DNA from 4 places in the Sediminibacillus sp. JSM 1682029 genome. Region 4 is predicted to be linked to each of the others. Evidence: riboswitches for the same ligand, from Rfam matches in the RefSeq annotation. Region 4 holds a riboswitch; each other region holds the start of a gene.
The links. A riboswitch is a leader RNA that binds a small molecule or an ion and turns the genes downstream of it on or off. The one in region 4 is predicted to bind cyclic di-GMP.

Region 1: another riboswitch for cyclic di-GMP. It lies ahead of ABVF09_RS07190 (anti-repressor SinI family protein); the one in region 4 lies ahead of ABVF09_RS13165 (chemotaxis protein CheX).
Region 2: another riboswitch for cyclic di-GMP. It lies ahead of ABVF09_RS08960 (response regulator transcription factor); the one in region 4 lies ahead of ABVF09_RS13165 (chemotaxis protein CheX).
Region 3: another riboswitch for cyclic di-GMP. It lies ahead of ABVF09_RS17945 (anti-repressor SinI family protein); the one in region 4 lies ahead of ABVF09_RS13165 (chemotaxis protein CheX).

What each region holds. Positions count from the first base shown of each region.
Region 1 covers NZ_JBEWYY010000003.1:182,741-185,864, reverse strand. Annotated here, with positions in the region: gene ABVF09_RS07200 (winged helix-turn-helix transcriptional regulator) at 1-340, shown strand, start outside; gene ABVF09_RS07195 (hypothetical protein) at 695-1,009, shown strand; gene ABVF09_RS07190 (anti-repressor SinI family protein) at 1,146-1,334, opposite strand; cyclic di-GMP riboswitch class I at 1,365-1,451, opposite strand; gene ABVF09_RS07185 (alpha/beta hydrolase) at 1,665-3,124, opposite strand, start outside.
Region 2 covers NZ_JBEWYY010000004.1:165,992-169,115, reverse strand. Annotated here, with positions in the region: gene ABVF09_RS08965 (methyl-accepting chemotaxis protein) at 1-1,076, opposite strand, end outside; gene ABVF09_RS08960 (response regulator transcription factor) at 1,161-1,802, opposite strand; cyclic di-GMP riboswitch class I at 1,978-2,085, opposite strand; gene ABVF09_RS08955 (DUF1206 domain-containing protein) at 2,285-3,121, opposite strand.
Region 3 covers NZ_JBEWYY010000014.1:41,841-44,964, forward strand. Annotated here, with positions in the region: gene ABVF09_RS17935 (LCP family glycopolymer transferase) at 1-340, opposite strand, end outside; gene ABVF09_RS17940 (class D sortase) at 739-1,350, opposite strand; cyclic di-GMP riboswitch class I at 1,716-1,802, shown strand; gene ABVF09_RS17945 (anti-repressor SinI family protein) at 1,826-1,960, shown strand; gene ABVF09_RS17950 (helix-turn-helix domain-containing protein) at 2,040-2,372, shown strand.
Region 4 covers NZ_JBEWYY010000007.1:123,209-126,332, reverse strand. Annotated here, with positions in the region: gene ABVF09_RS13170 (siderophore ABC transporter substrate-binding protein) at 1-328, shown strand, start outside; cyclic di-GMP riboswitch class I at 1,038-1,123, shown strand; gene ABVF09_RS13165 (chemotaxis protein CheX) at 1,185-1,679, shown strand; gene ABVF09_RS13160 (methyl-accepting chemotaxis protein) at 1,797-3,124, shown strand, end outside.

The DNA.
Region 1 (3,124 bases), on a different contig from region 4:
ATCAGTCGAAGCAACATTGGAAGTAATCGGAGGCAAATGGAAATGCGTGATTCTTTGCCATCTCACCCATGGGAAGAAACGGACAAGCGAGCTGAAGCGTTTGATGCCCAATATCACCCAAAAAATGCTGACACAACAGCTCCGCGAATTAGAAGAGGACGGTGTGATCAACCGGATTATTTACAACCAGGTGCCGCCGAAAGTGGAATATGAGTTGAGTGACTATGGCAAAAGTCTGGAAGGGATTCTGGACGCACTGTGTGCTTGGGGTGATCAGCATATTACCAAGGTGTATGGAGACAAATCAGAGGTTTTGGAAGAAAGCGTATTGAATAGGTAAAACAAAGACAGGCTTGATGTTTATCAGGCCTGTCTTTTTTTATGTCCTTCCTTTGTTATTTAAATGAATAAATCATTATTAAATTGGCTGAGCATTAAGCTGCAAGCGAGTGGGCTTTGATAACCTGGGTACTTGTTCACGAAACTTTGAAAACATTTATACTGCCGAGACATTCTCCATTGGCATTTTGGTGAAAAAAAAACTTTCTGTCGAAAATAATTGTTAACAGAATAGGTATTTTGTAGTATTATTAGAAAAAATAGAGTATGATTTGCCGGAATTATAGTTCTTTTTTCATATTTGGTTTTTCTCATTCTTACTCTATTTTTCAAAAAATCAAAAGGAGGAGTTGGAATGAAAGTAACACTGCAAAATGAAGCGGGTTTAACAAAAGTAGTAAAAGTTGGGTTTAGCTGGACTACTTTCTTTTTTGGATTTTTCCCGGCCTTATTCCGCGGGGATTTAAAATGGGCGGCGATTATGTTCATAATTGAAGCCATTCTTGGTTCTTTCACATTAGGTATTGGGGCTTGGATAAGCGGGGTAGTTTTTTCCTTTGTCTATAACAAAATCTACATAAAAGAGCTTATCGAGAAAGGCTACAAGCCTGCCGATGAGGCAGCCAAAGCACAATTAGAGCAAAAACAAATCCTTTCTCCAACAGCTTAATAATTTCGATTGGCTTCGGTTGAGAAAGCAAGATAAAACGCTTGGATACATTCTTATATCCAAGCGTTTATTTGTTATCTAGCGTGATAGCCGGATTTTACGTTCCTTTTGAACGGACGTGTTCAGCACTAAGTTATCAGGACTCTCCGGTTTGTTTCACCTTGCTTTGCTCCTGTTTGGAGATCAACGCATAGTACGTGACATTCCGCTTAAACTGACCATGGTTCTGTAAAAACTCCTGCAACTCCTCTATCCCGATTCCCAGATCCTTCGCTTCCACCATCAAATCCACCCATTCCTGATCAAGCTTTTCATAAACGTCCACAATAATTCCCTCCTAAAATACAGATGTATTTCAGGCGGCCCAGCCGTCATTATTGTTTCCAATAGAAGACCTGTGGCTTTGCGTCCCTATTTTTCAATAGGTTTGCCCTTATCTGAGTTTTTCCGGCAAGAAGCACGAATGAGAACCCTGACTATCGATTTTTTCTTCCCCCCATTTTACTTGATGGCTCATTACACCTTCATTACATAACCCTTTAAAAAAGCTGCTTGATTTGAAAAAAGACAAAGAATTTTTAATGATAACGGAAATATCCTCCCACCAGGGACAAAAAACCACCTTCAGCGGCAGTTTTTATGGATCATTCTTAGTTTAGTTTCTTTTATAAGAATTCCGATGTTCCTTCAAATACAGCAGCCGGTCATTCAGTTCCTCGTCCTCGCCATAGGCTGTACAGTATAATTCCAGATAGATAGCGGCTGATTTATAATCCTTTGCTTCCTCAAACCAGTCCGCCAAAAACAGAGCCATCTCCGTCCACTGCTTCTCGATCCATCTGCGCATTTCAATAAACCAGTCTTCGTATAATCCGGGCATCATGTTTTCACTCTGTTCAGACAGCAGCTGTTTAAACCTCGCTGCTTTCTCTTCATTGCCTTTCAAACGATTGGCCAGGCGAATTGCATCGAGGAGACTCTGAAGATCTGATTTTACTTTTGCCTGGAGAAAAACATGTTCCCTGTCCGTGATCAATATTGGATTCTCATTGGCAAAACCGTTTTTCTCCAACAACTGTTTCAAATGATGCAATGCCACACGCAGCCGGTTCCTGGCATTGACCAAATCCGCTTCAGGCCAGAATATATCACAAAGCTCCTCTCTGGTTGCTGATTGTTGAATGCTTAAATAGATTAAGAGCTGTTTCGCCTTTCGTTTCCCCCAGCCTTCAAATAATCGGTTTCCATTCAAATAAACGGAAAAGCCATGGATAACATTTACCAGCAGGATGTTATCCTGTCCGGATGAATCCAATTCCTGCTGCATCAACCCTCTTATTTCGGAATACAATTCCGACGTCAGGTGCTTTTGGTAGTCATAATCCAGCAAACTTATGGAAGCAGCGGGATTCCGGTGTTTCTTTATGAAACCGTCGATCCAGTCGGCAACCAGTTTCGGCTGATCCATTTGAATCATGAATGCCGCCTCGGGAACGGTATAACACCTTGCGTTCGGGTTAAAATTCAGGATGGCACTGGATAGTTCGGGAGGAAATATGATATCCTCTGAACCGGACAAAATCAGAATAGGAACCCTTATCCTGCGTAGATTTTCAACACCCTCCGGTCCAAAACCCGTATGGAACAATTCAAAATAGACCGTCGGGGATACCTTTTTGTACGCATTCAGCAGTGTGGAAGTTTTTGCCTCTGTGGGTATATAACAAGCTTTGTCGACAATTTCTTTTGCCATCGCCAGCATATTGTCCTTCCCGTCAACCATATGCTTCCTCTGGCTGACCACCTTGTCCCCCATCTGTTTCGGATAATGGATGGGTACACTGAACAATACCACTGTTTTCAATTGTCCGGGCCGCTGCCCCGCTATTTTAATGCCGATAAATCCACCCAGCCCCTGTCCGATCAAATGATAAGCCTCTATTGCTAGTTCCTTCATCAAGAAGATAAGATCCTCAGTCAGTAAATCAATGGTTCTCTTCTCACTGCCTGTACCACTTTCCCCGTGCCCTCGCAGATCATAACGCAGAATATGGTAATGCTTGCGAAAATAAGGAATGACAAAATCCCATGAGTACATATCCAATCCGATTCCAT
Region 2 (3,124 bases), on a different contig from region 4:
ATCAAACTACTTCCGTCTTCAGTCATACCGAGGACATGACTGGATGTTTCATCGATGTGGGCACCTCTTTCATTCGCCTCCTGTACTTTTTGAGAGAAATCACCCATTACAGAAGCCAATTCAGAAGCACTGTTCGCCTGGGACTCTGATCCTGATGCCAATTCCTGCATGGTGGTGGCCACCTGCTGTGAACCGGACTTGACTTCGTTGGCCGACTGCGTCAATTCTTCACTTTGACCGCTGACAGTCTCGGAAATTCCGGCGATTTTCTCCACCATCTCCTTGAGACTGTAACCCATTGCGTTGATCGAAGCAGCGAGACGGCCGATTTCATCTTTGCCAGCATAGTCTACTGGATCGACTGCCAGGTTTCCATCGGCAACTTGATCACTGACGTAAATAACTTTGTTCAAATTACGGATGACAGAACGGCTTATGAAGAAGACGAGCAAACCGCCCAGAATCACAGAAGCAGCTATCGCGATAAGCAATACGTTTCTAGCCAAGGCAGAACTATTTGATGCTTCCTTAATGGCCGCCTGACGGTCAGCTATAACCGTTTCGCGCAAGCTGTCCAATAATTGCACTGTTTCTGACCGCAGCTGATCTGATTCAACTTTCAAATTGGCCAGCAATGAGGCTTCGTCCTGTTCCACTGCCGGAACAATTACTTCTAAAAACAAATCGTTCATCCGCTTGTCATTCTCCTGGATTTTCGTGAATAACTCCTTTTCTTCGGAGGTATCCATACTTGCCTTCAATTCATTTTCCAACGTATTGAAACGATCTAAGCGCTCGTTATACTCATCTATGTAGCGAGCATCATCGTTATTCAAGTAGCTGGCGATCCGTACCGACTTGGCTCTGGTCAAGGATCCCATTTCCGTCACCTTGATCGCCCGGTCCCCTCGTCTGTCCACTTCATCGATGTTGTTACCGATGCCATTGATCAGCGTGGTGACAATACCGGCAGATATACCGAACAAAACAAAAACAACAACTAAACTGGCCCCATACTTCCAGCCAATGCTAAGATTCGAAAACTTCAGGCTGGGTAACTTAATCTTTTTCCGCATATTTTTCTACCCCTCGTTGTAGCATGCAGCAGTAAAATCTCTGGCAGCTGTATTTTGTAAGACTTCCCTTTCGATCGACCTTCTCTATAAGTAGAACCACCGTTGCCGCAATGCATACAAAACAGCATTCGTTCGGTCTGGCACTCCCAATTTTCTAAAGATAGAACTCACATGATTTTTAACTGTTTTCTCTGTGATAAATAAGAATTTGGCAATTTTGTCATTGCTAAAGCCTTTTGTCAGCAACTCCAGTACATTCCATTCTCGCTCTGTCAGAATTCCGACTGGCTGTTCTGCAACCTTGTTCGAAATTTTCAAGTAATCCTGCAATAAAACCGTCGAGAGCTTGGGATGTACATACACATTGCCATCCAATACACAGTCAACACCATTCGACAATTCCTCCGGCTGCATGCCGTTGAAAAAATAGCCGTCCAAACCTTTTTGAAACCAGTCGTTAAGCCTGGAAATGTCAGGGTTCGCAGTCCAGACAATTACCTTTTCTCCCTTTTGTTGCTGCCATTCTATCATTTCCATGACGGAATGACTGTCTGTGTCGATATCGACGATCAATAAGTCTACAGGTTCCCCACCCTGCATAAGAGAACGACATTCACTATAAGAAACCGCTTTGACTGAATGAGATGGATACTTATTCATCAAGACATTGATGATACCATCTCTTAATAGACAACGATTTTTCACCACAATAATATTCAATTCCAACTCACACCAATCTTTCCATCGTATTCCCCATAATTTCTTTCATCCCCTGTAAAAATCAAACACTCGGTTACTACAAAAAGTATTAAACCACCTCTTTTTACGAAAAATCCCAAAAAAATGGCTCTTCCTAATCAGGAACAGCCAGACATAGCTTGATTCTCAACTAAATCAAGTGTGTGGCAGCCAGGCGATCCTAGTCGCTTATGAGTAAAATGACTCATCGCTTAACCTTAGACCCTGGGCTTTGCGTCCTAACCTTTCGGCTAGTTTGCCTTTTTCAGAAGTTTATCACTCTCGTATGTAGTTCTTTAGTTAGTATACTGTGTCAATTTTCACTTTTCAACATAATTTTACAAATAATGCCGATATTTTTTTATTTCCAAAAGTTTATCGCTTGCATTTTTCAGAAAATTATGTCTTAAGGGATGGTAAACGCAAAAGAACAGCAAGGATATCCAAACAATCGACACCCTTGCTGTTCTTTAGCTTCCAAAATCCATTTTTTGATAACGTCCCCGAAAAACTTGATAAAGGCCGAACAATATGAAACCAAGTGAAACGACGCCGAGCATCCAACTGCCATACGGCTGCTGCGCAAGTTCGGACAACGTTTCATCCAGTCCTTTTGCTTTATCGGGATTTGTGGTGAGAGCTGTCTGCACAAAGAAAAAACCGATTAGGCCGAATACTATTCCCCGGGAAATCATCCCGATTTTCCCAGTGATTCTAGCGATTCTTTCTTCCTTTTCCTCCATTTCGGCCTGCTTGAACTTTTTCATGTAACTGCCTTTTATCCCGATACCTGCTTCATAGATGGCAAAACAAAAAACGACAAGGCCAAAAATCCCAAGCATCCATGGCCCAAACGGCTGGGATAGAAGTTTTGCCGACATTGTCTGCTCAGAATTCCCGCCACTTCCTGCATGTACAGCGATTTTCAGTGCCTTGAACGAGATGCCGCCATAAATCATTGCACTGATGAAGAAGCCCGTACGGATGGTCAATCCCCGTATCCCCTTTCCATAACCATCCGGATCTTTAAATGCTCTGATCAACTGCCAGACAATATAACCGAACAGTCCGAGTCCAATGATCCAAATCAGGATTTCGCCGAGGGGAAGGGCGGCAAGCGACTGGAACATTCCGCTCGTACCGGCGGTTTTCCCGCCAGAACCCGCTGCTGCCAGCAAAGCAAGGAATCCGATCAAGGCAAATACAATTCCTTGGGCCATATAGCCTATCCTGCCGAAACGCCGGATCCATGGCTTTGCCTGTTTATGTTGTTGCTCTATTTCCGCTTTCGTGGAAGGTATATCCATATT
Region 3 (3,124 bases), on a different contig from region 4:
CGGAACGCCCCTGGTCATTGTCGCGTTCATCAACTCCTAGTAATAGGAAATTCAACGTCTTTTGTTCGTCATCGGTTTTCGTGACAGTATCGTCGTCAGATGAATTTGATTGTCCATCGGCGGTTTGATTGTTTCCTGACTGGTTGTTCGTGCCGGTTTCCTCTGATTGTAGTTCTCCGTTCAAGGGTTCATGGATATTTTCAACAGTGTCTTGCAACTTTTCGTATAAATAGATTCCGTATCCAGCCGCCGCAATAAGCACTACTAATAATACACCGCCCAACCAGAGCAGCAAGCGCCGCCGATTTCCGCGCTTTTTCCTGTGCGTCTGCCGTGCCACTGCATAACCCCTTTTTATTTTTTAGTTAAAAGATTCCAAAAACCATTATACCCCATTAACCCGGCCAACGTCTAAAACAGAAACCAAAAAAACTGTGAATTCAGAAGGAAAGGAGAAGAGATCGATGCAGGGTCGATTCGGGGTCAGCGATTCGGGGGTCAGGATTCGGGGGTCAGTCCCCGCTTCGGTCATTAAACGCTTGAAAAGGTAGAAACAATTAAAGGAGGGTCAGACCCCCTCAATGGCAAAAAGCCGATATTATAGGGTTTATAGTGAAATAACGGGGTGAAGCTCCTGTTTTGGGGACAGTCCCCCGTATCACGGAGAAGTCGTCTATATTCTATGTAGGACTTTTACGGGGACTGACCCCAATACTGGTCCCAAAGGCTGCTAATTGGTTATTCCACGGGAACAGCGGTGATAACATAGCGCTGAGGGGCATTGCCTAAATAGGAAAAGGGATAGCAGGTTGTCAGTGTCAATATTTCTTCCGGTGCAGTGGGCTTGATTACGGTTCGGTCATCGGCATCGACAACTCTGGCGCTCTTCATTTCATAACGGAACTCCCCGTATGGAAGCCTGACAATAAATATATCACCGACTTCTACTTCTCCCATCCGTCGGAAAACGGTGTCTCTATGTCCGGAAAGGACAATCTGGTCATCTTCGGCTGGATATGCTGTTCCTTTATAATGACCTACTCCTTTTTCCAAATCATCTGGATCGGTTCCCTCCACAATCGGCAGTTCAGCGCCTATTTTTGGTATTGACAGAATCCCGGCCGTTTCTCCTTGTCCCGGAAGATACTCAGCCGTGTTGGCTGCTCCTTGTTCGGATGTTTGAGCGGTATTCATTCTTTCATTCGTTTTCTCTCCATTCAGTAAAGCATGAGCATCAGCAAGACTGTTTTGCTGGGCACGTTCTGTGTGCATCAACTGTATGAATCCGCAGCTCAATAATACAATTCCAGCAATCATTACCAGAAACGCTATTTTTTTCACCCGGTTCATCTCTCTTTCCCATTTCCGATTTATTTTTTGAAAGCAATAGAAATCCGTCAATTTGGCTTACTTGCAGTTTAAATTTACCAGTTTTCCGTAGGCAAAACAACAGACAATAACCTTTGTGATTCGCTAATCTTTTCAAAGTGATCCTAGCAGATATATCACATTAGGGCCATCTGCCCGGAATATTGTTTCGGAAAAACGCCAGAAAAAAGAAACAACTTCGAATAGAGCGGTATTTTGTCATTTTAATGGGAGAATTTCATTACTTGCTGTTTTTTGCCCTTTACAAAACTAGTAGTTATTAGACAAAAATACCCCGTAGGAAAGCCATGGGAAATATAGTATATTTTGAATATAACATTGCTTCTTCAGTAAAAAGGCAAACTTATTGAAAAGTAAGGACGCAAAGCAACAGATCTAAAGCGCCTAGGTGCAAGGATGGCTGTGCTGCCTGACAGAATATTGGAGGGTAAATTGTATGTTGAAAACGGTAGACGATAGAGTTTTGGATAAAGATTGGGTAAACCTGATGGAAGAAGCAAAACAAATCGGACTGGAACTAGAAGACGTCAGGCTCTTTTTAACACAACACACCTCCATGAACAGCAAATAACTGTGATTGTTTTTTGTGCTTTATATAGAACCATTCACCTTTCTTATGATATAATCTGGTTGAAAGAAGGTGAATGGCCTTGATCGGGGATAAAATCAAACAATTACGTCAAGAGAAAAAAATGTCCTTATCTGAATTGGCAGAACAAGCTGGTGTGGCCAAATCATACTTGAGCTCTATCGAAAGAAACCTGCAAACCAATCCCTCTATACAGTTTATGGAGAAAGTCGGCGCTGTATTGGGAGTGTCCATCAACGAACTGCTAATGAAGGAAGACAGCGAAGAAATGAAGAAGCAGTTGGACGAAGATTGGTTGGAACTCGTTCAAGATGCCATGGACTCAGGAGTTTCAAAAGAGCAATTCAGAGAATTTCTCGAATTTAACCGTTGGAGAATCAACCAGGAAAAATAAATAAGAATAGAAAAACTGACACCCGGAGGGATGAACCCCTCTGGGTGTTTTGCGTTTCGTGGGGAAAGAATTTATATAAAAGGGTCAGTCCCTCATCTTATTAGTACGGTAAATCAGTAAAGCATTGTTTAACAAAAGGAAAACCTTGGGGGACGTAGGCCAAGCAGGTTTTAGATGGTAAGTCCCAAGAATTTTTAGGGACTGACCCCCATTCTGGTAGAGCGGTAAAGGAATGGTATAATGACAGATTGAATTAATTGCATGAAGGAAAGTGGGAGATGCAGCTCTTGTAAAAGCAGTGTTTCCGGATGTTGCCGATTTGTAGGACGAGAACAGATTTTGCTTTTCCTCATAACCGTACAAAACAGAGCATGGAGCCTTATGTTAGGTGCATGTTTCTTGGAGATTATCCTTTATGGGAGAGGGGTTGTGAATCCGCTGAGTCCGAGATTACCGTGATTAGCATTCGTGCAATGGGGGTATATGGATTGGTAGAATCCTTCATATTGGCAGGGTTGAATGTGATCTTTATATTGAAGCTTTGTTTTTATACCGCCTTCAGAAAACAGTTGAATTCCAAATTAATTACATTCACAGATAATCTCGTTTTTTACTAAAATCGAACTCGCTTGTTGGTAGGGGATGAAGTACTGGAGAGAAGAGGAACCAACCGGCAATTGAGTGTAGCCTGCTAAAAAAATAAAAGCTGCCTGAAAAATTTGTCAAATTTTGAAAAAAACATCGCTTTTTTG
Region 4 (3,124 bases):
TCCTGGCTCACGCTTTGGCGTGATTCATGATGTGTTTGGTTTTACACCTGTTGATGAAAACATCGAAGCATCGACTCATGGACAAAATGTTTCTTTCGAGTACTTAGCAGAAAAGGATCCCGATTATTTATTTGTCGTGGATAGGAATAAAGTGGTAGGCGGAGAATCATCTGCCAAAAAAACTTTGGAAAATAAATTGGTGCAAGACACCAAAGCATATAAAGAAGACAATATTGTTTATCTGAATCCAGATTACTGGTACCTATCCGGCGGAGGATTGATTTCCGTGTCGGAAATGGTAAACGAAGTTGCAAGCAGTATCGAATAATTTAAAAAGAGCGTGACAAAAGCATAGTGACCTGTATAAAAACCGGACGATTTTCCAATTCGTTCGGTTTTTAATCTTCTCTTTTGATAAGGGTGCCACACTCCACTCCGGCAAAGTACTTCGCATTCCGCGGGCACGGCTTCAGCTAATTTGGCAAAGAAACCCGCTTGCCAAGTGGATTTTCATCACGACTGGAGTCTGCGCACCTTGCCTCCGTTGGAAGGAGAGACTTTCTCTACTGGCAGGATTACCGTTTTGCCTATTGCCGTCCGGGATAGAAAGTTAAGACGTATGGAACCAGGAGTTCTTCTTTTATCAAAGAACAAAGGCCACCTTTCTGCTGGTTCTTCGTCACTGTTTAGATACCTTTCAGCCAATAGAAAAATTCGTTTAATCCATCTTGTCTCGGTAACATAAAATCAGAAACGCGAAAATGTAGCGAAGGCAAGATACAGAGACTCCGATGGAACAGCACGAGCTGAAAATCCCGCAGGAAAGCGGTTGGTGCTTTCTGTGAAAGTGAAACCGTGCTCGTGGAACACATATATGCTGAGACTCAATCCGCAATTTTTTCAGGATAATGCAATTACCACTAGGATGGAAAGGATACAATTTATTTACTATTTACACAAAAATATGTTGAATTGTGTCGAAAATATATTATAATGAATGCAAACCAACTAAATCTTTATACTTAGTCAAAAAGAACTAACGAAAAGGGCAAACTCTTTGAAAAAAGGGGACGCAAAGCTTAGGGTCTAAAGCCGTCAAGGTCAAGATCGCCTGGCTGCCGATATCTTTTCTATTAGTCTATGGCTATTCAGAGAACCAGAATAGCCACTTTTAATGACTATATTTGTTAGAATATTCAGATAAAGGAGTGGTTATCATCGTAACAAGTGAAAAGAATCGAGTTGTAAAAGAATTGTACAATGAAACGCTAAAGTCAATTCAAGCCGTCATTCCTTTGGAAGCAGAGATCGGCAAAGCGAAAGTACTACAAGAATCCTTGACGATTCCTTTCGGTGTATTAATCGAGGTGACGGGAGATGTGCAGGGGACATTGGTGTTGAAGGCAAACGACGGGTTATTTGGATCGATTGGTGAAGCAATGTTCGGCATGCCCCTTGAAGGAGAGATGCTCCATTCTTTCTCTGGGGAACTCGGCAATATGATTGCCGGCAGCATGTCTACCGGTATTTATGAAAAAGGGTTGGAAACAGATATTACTTCCCCCTTGGTCACATCGGATGGGGACAAGGTTCTTGAAAATTTCCAACAGGCAATACAAGTCGAGTTGACCTATGAAACCATCGGCAAGATGGAAATTGCTTTGTTGATTCATACATAAACAGACAAGATGTCATGCAGGTAAAAAACGGAAAGGAATGATGCGCCGGAAGAAAACCAAACATTGCCGTGACTGTAAAACAGCTTTTGGACCAACTCAAAGGAAGAAGGTGCTGCAATGAAATTATTTCAATTCAAGCGTCTAAGAACAAAGATTTTGGCGGGTTTCTCCATAGTTATTTTATTGGTAGTCGGATTCGGACTTTATAATTTTTTATCACAGGGAAAAGTAAACCAAGATACAGAATCGATTGTTACGGAACAGCTTCCATTGCTTATCGCCGATGAGCGGGCTGCATTTAATATAGCAGAAATGATCGCTTTGACAAGAGGTTATGTCATTTATGGAGATCCGGAATACCTGGAGCAGTTTGATCGATATGCTGAAGAGTTAGATCAAATGGAAAAAACGATATTGTCGTTAAGTGATAATGAGCAAGTAAAACAATTGGTGGAAAAAGGGGACGAATGGGAAACGACAGTCCGGGAACAAGTATTTGCCGTCTATAAGAACGGCAATGAAGACCAGGCGATATCTAATCTCTCCTTGCAAGTCAAACCGTTGGCCAGGGAGTTGATGAACGGTTTCAATGAGATGGCTGAACATAGGGAATCGGAAATCAAAACAGTTGGAGACAGTCTGGTTTCTTCGGGGAAAACAACACAAATCACCAGTGTAGCCATTTCCATCCTGGTTGCTGTACTTGGTATTTTAATAGCCATAATGACTGCCCGTATGATAACGAATCCTGTTTCCCGGGTGATGAAACGGATGAAACTGGTAGCGGAAGGTGATTTAAGCCATGAACCCCTGAAGGTACATTCCCGGGATGAAGTCGGTCAGCTGGTTACTGCAGTCAACCAAATGAACGACAACATGCGGGAATTGGTGACGGAAATCAGTTCGGTTTCAACGACTGTATCTGGTCAAAGCGAGGAATTGAGTCAATCGGCAAATGAAGTAAAAGAAGGAAGTAACCAAGTGGCAGTCACGATGGAAGAGCTCTCTTCGGGCTCGGAATCGCAGGCTAACACCACGACAGATTTGGCTGCATCGATGGCCGGTTTCACGGATAAAATTAAAGAAGCGCATGAAAACGGGAGTACAATTCATGATAAATCCGAAAGCGTCCTGAAGCTGACGGAGGAAGGCAGCCAGATGATGCATTCTTCCATTGCACAAATGAGCCAGATTGATGCCATCGTCAAAAATGCCGTGGAAAAAGTAAAAGGATTGGACAACCAGTCAAAAGAAATATCAAAATTGGTTGGAGTCATAAAAGATATAGCCGAGCAAACCAATTTGCTTGCACTAAATGCCGCAATCGAGGCAGCGCGGGCGGGTGAGCAAGGAAAAGGTTTCGCAGTAGTGGCCGATGAAGTCAGAAAACTTGCCGAACAGGTATCTTCTTCCGTAACAGATATCACGGGGATTGTAACAAGCAT